2 regions of the Paraburkholderia sp. UCT70 genome follow, and region 1 is predicted to be linked to the other one. Evidence: riboswitches for the same ligand, from Rfam matches in the RefSeq annotation. Region 1 holds a riboswitch; the other holds the start of a gene.
What was found. A riboswitch is a leader RNA that binds a small molecule or an ion and turns the genes downstream of it on or off. The one in region 1 is predicted to bind thiamine pyrophosphate.
Positions count from the first base shown of each region.

Region 2: linked by a shared signal. The riboswitch ahead of thiC (phosphomethylpyrimidine synthase ThiC) and the one ahead of OKW41_RS39045 (FAD-dependent oxidoreductase) in region 1 are both predicted to bind thiamine pyrophosphate.

Region 1 is NZ_JBNPVZ010000004.1:2,883,028-2,885,198, reverse strand. It holds gene OKW41_RS39050 (ABC transporter ATP-binding protein/permease) at 1-26, opposite strand, end outside; TPP riboswitch at 458-581, shown strand; gene OKW41_RS39045 (FAD-dependent oxidoreductase) at 804-1,940, shown strand; gene thiS (sulfur carrier protein ThiS) at 2,000-2,171, shown strand, end outside.
Region 2 is NZ_JBNPVZ010000004.1:1,891,218-1,893,388, forward strand. It holds gene OKW41_RS34295 (hypothetical protein) at 1-58, opposite strand, end outside; gene OKW41_RS34300 (GreA/GreB family elongation factor) at 650-1,054, shown strand; TPP riboswitch at 1,195-1,312, shown strand; gene thiC (phosphomethylpyrimidine synthase ThiC) at 1,401-2,171, shown strand, end outside.

The sequences.
Region 1 (2,171 bases):
GGGCTGGCGGAAGTATGTGGTGTCATGAGCGTCCTGATGAAGTGCTGACCCGAAGTGCCATTCCGGCGTACGGGTCCGATCTGGTTGACCCATGTCGGGCGATCCCGCCAACAGCAGGCTCCTTTGCGAGGGCGTGGCTGCCGCGGGTCTGCGATACCTGGCCGGGCATCGCGCCATCACGCTCGATGAACGCGAGTCCGGACGGGCGCCCGATTCTGGCGTGACGCCCTTAAGCGAAAATTAATTTTCGGGGCCGGCATCCGCTGGGGTGCCGCCGCCACGCATGCGGCCACGAGCGCCGCGCGCGCCGCGTTTTTGCGGCACCGGTCACGGCATTGTGCCAGAGCGCCGGGCCGCTTCGCACCGGCATCTCGATAGACGGTGCCAGATCAAAATTGGGGTGGCGACCGCGGAGCGCTGGTTTGCGGGCGCCGCGCCTTTTATGGTCTAATGACCTGCGACGAAACAGGGGTGCTTCGCCCACAGGCGGCATGACTTTCATGCCGGGACGGCGAGGCTGAGAGAGACCCTTTGCACCCGATCCGGGTAATACCGGCGCGGGAAGTTTCCGGAAGCAACCGTCTTCCATTCCCCGCCGGGCGGCGAGCGCAGCTCACATGTGCACGTCGTGACCGGCCGGCTTCACCCGCCGGTTTCGTCCTGGGTACGTGCGTTTTTTGGCCGTACGGAAAGGACTCGATGACCGCCTATTCTTCAGACATGCATTTTTCCCTTCGTCACGCCGCCTCGGGCGAGCCGTGCCGTCTTGGTTTTGCCCACCGCAGTCGAACGGAGCGCGCGCGATGAACCGTCCCGCCCGACCCGATTTCGCCGTGCTCGGCGGCGGCCTGTGCGGCCGGCTGGTCGCGTGGCGCCTCGCTGGCGACGGGCATCGCGTGGCGCTCTACGAGCGCGGCGATGCCACCGGTTCGCAGGCTGCCGCGTGGGTCGCCGCCGCGATGCTCGCACCGCTGGCAGAGGCCGCGAGCGCCGAGCTGCTGATCACGCGGCTTGGCGCGAGTTCGCTCGAAAGCTGGCCGCGCGTGCTTGCCGAACTGCCGGAGCCGGTGTTTTTCCAGCGCAACGGCACGCTCGTCGTCTGGCATCACGCGGATCGCACCGAGGCGCCGCTATTCGAGCGGCGCGTGCGTGCGAACGCGCCGGCCGAGTTGCTCGACGGCGGCTTCGTCGCGTTGGCGGGCGCGCAGCTCGGCGCCGCCGAACCCGCGTTGGCCGGCCGCTTCAGCCAAGGCTGGCTGCTGCCGCGAGAAGGCCAGCTCGACAACCGCCAGGTGCTGTCCGCGCTCGCGGCCGGGCTTGCCGAGCGCGGCGTCGACACGCACTGGAACACGCCGATCGACGACGCATCGCTGCCCGAGGCCGGCATCACCATCGATTGCCGCGGGCTCGGCGCGAAGCCGGTGCTGCCGACGCTGCGCGGCATCCGCGGCGAAGTGGCGCGCGTGCATGCGCCTCACCTGCAGCTGACGCGCCCGGTGCGGCTACTGCATCCGCGTTACCCGCTGTATATCGCACCGAAGCAGAACGGCCTCTACGTGATCGGCGCGACCGAGGTGGAGGGTGAGGACATGTCGCCCGTCAGCGTGCGTTCGGCGCTCGAGTTGCTGAGCGCGGCGTTTTCGGTGCACCCGGGCTTCGGCGAGGCGCGCATTCTCGAGCTGAATTCGCAGTGCCGGCCGACCTTGCCCGATCATCGTCCCGCGCTGCTGTGGGACGGCGCGCGCACGCTGCGCGTGAACGGCCTGTACCGGCACGGCTACATGATCGCGCCCGAAGTCGCCGACGAAGCCGTGCGCTTCGCGAGCGCGCTGCTCGACGGCCGCGTCGGTGATGCCGACGCATTCGCCGGCTGGCGGCGCGACTCACGCTGGAGCGAGCTGTTCCAGCAGCATTTCGCGCGCGAGCCGGCCCGAGCGTAGCGGCCAACGTGCCGCGCGCGATGCCGCTTGCGCCATCGATTGAACCGTATTCGAACACCATGGACATTCATATCAATCAGAAGCCGTTGTCGCTGCCCGAGGGCGCGACTGTCGCCGATGCGCTCGCCGCCTTTGGCGCACGTCCGCCGTTCGCGGTCGCGCTCAACGGCGATTTCGTCGCGCGTGCGCAGCATGCGGCGCGCGCGTTGCAAACGGGCGACCGGCTCGACG
Region 2 (2,171 bases), 990 kb from region 1:
ATGCCACCACCGCGACTGTGCGACCGAACGTTCGCCACCGCCTGCTTTCCGCTTTCATGTGCACCTCTTTGTCAATCGGCGCGAGTCGCCTCGCGCCATTCACGCGCCATCCCGCGAATCGCTTCGCTGGAGTGCGGCCTTCGCTGCACTTTGTTTAACGGCAATCCTCTGACTGGCTTGAACGCAATGCGGACCACACCGCTTTCTTCTCGCACCGCACAAAAACGGTCAATCGTCGGGCGCGACGTCGCAAACGGAGCTGCGTGAGACAGCGTGCTAACATCAAACTTTCGTCTCGCTGCTGCCGCGCGGCCTCACGCTTTGTCGCCCGGCACCTCTCGATCGCTCTTCCCCAACACCTGGTCGTTTTGCCCGTGACTTCTCTGCGTCGTCCGACTTTCCGTGCTCTCGCCCGCTTGCGCCCATGCCGCGCAGGCGAGTGCGCGCGCGCGGACGTCGCGTCGCACGGCCCCGGCGAGACGTCCCGAACGGTCCCGCTTCACGCCGCCCGGCGCCCTCGCTGACGCAGCCCGCCAATACCCAGGGCCGCGTCGCCGGGCACCGGGCTCTCCCATTCGTCCACTCATCCGCCGACCACCCCATGGGTCGTTGCACGCCGCCTTCCATGACCGCCTTATCCGGAGTCCTGATGATGAAGAAGATCAAAACCTGCTACCTGACCGAACTCGACGTGACCCGCCTCGAGAAATACGCGGCTGCCGACGCCAAGTTGCAGCACATGCTCGACGATGTGCTCGAACGCGCGGTGATCGTCGACTCGCACGACATCCCCGCCGACGTCGTCACGATGAACTCGCAAGCGACGCTGATCGACACGGCGAGCGGCGAACAGATGACATGGACCGTCGTCTATCCGCCCAACGCCGATTTCGGGCAAGGGCGCCTGAACGTGTTCTCGCCGGCTGGCCTCGCGCTGCTCGGCGCGCGCCGCGGCGAGAGCATCCGCTTCACGCCACCCAGCGGCGATCAGAAAGTGCTCAAGCTCGACAAAATCCTGTATCAGCCTGAAGCCGCCGACGATTTTTCACTGTAAGCCGACCGTTCCCTCGCTGTAAGTTGCCCTGTCTGATGCGATCTCGAATCAAGCATAGGAGATGTCTGGTTTCATCCGGACCAGTTTTTGAATCATTCAGACAGGTTGCCAAACCGCCGGCGGGCGGTGTATCGTGTGCGCTGCTAACGCGGGGGTCCTGCGTAGCGCGGAGCTGGAGGTCCGTGTTGCGTGGGTGAGAAATACCCTTTGAACCTGATCTGGATAATGCCAGCGCAGGGAAGCGTACGGATTTCGCTCCAGCCTCAAGGGCCTCACCTCTCCGCGATTTCCGACTACTTCCATCTCGGTCTCCTGCTTAGCCGCCCCACTTTGTACGGAGACTTGCATGAACGCCAATCCGAAGTTTATTTCCGCCGAAGCCCACGTGGACGAGGCCGCCGTCGCGCCGTTGCCGAATTCGCGCAAGGTCTACGTGAGCGGCTCGCGCCCCGACATCCGCGTGCCGATGCGCGAAATCTCGCAGGCCGACACGCCCGACAGCTTCGGCGGCGAAAAGAATCCGCCGATCTACGTGTACGACACGTCGGGCCCCTACTCCGACCCGGACGCGGAGATCGACATCCGCGCGGGTCTACCCGCGCTGCGCCAGGCGTGGATCGAGGAGCGCGGCGACACCGAGCCGCTGACCGGTCTGTCGAGCAGCTTCAGCCGCGAGCGCGCCGCCGATCCGGCCACCGCGCAGCTGCGTTTTCCGGGACTGCATCGCACGCCGCGCCGCGCGATCGCCGGCAGGAACGTGACGCAGATGCACTACGCGAAGCAAGGCATCATCACGCCGGAAATGGAATACATCGCGATTCGCGAAAACCAGCGCCGTGCCGAATACCTCGAGACCCTGAAGACGAGCGGCCCGAACGGCGCGAAGCTCGCCGCGATGATGGGGCGTCAGCACCCCGGCCAGGCATTCGGCGCGAGCGCGTTCGGTCCGAACGGCCTCACCGAAATCACCGCGGAATTCGTGCGCGAGGAAATCGCGCGCGGCCGCGCGATCATCCCGAACAACATCAATCACCCGGAAAGCGAGCCGATGATCATCGGCCGGAACTTCCTCGTGAAGGTCAATGCGAACATCGGCAACTCGGCGGTGACATCGTCG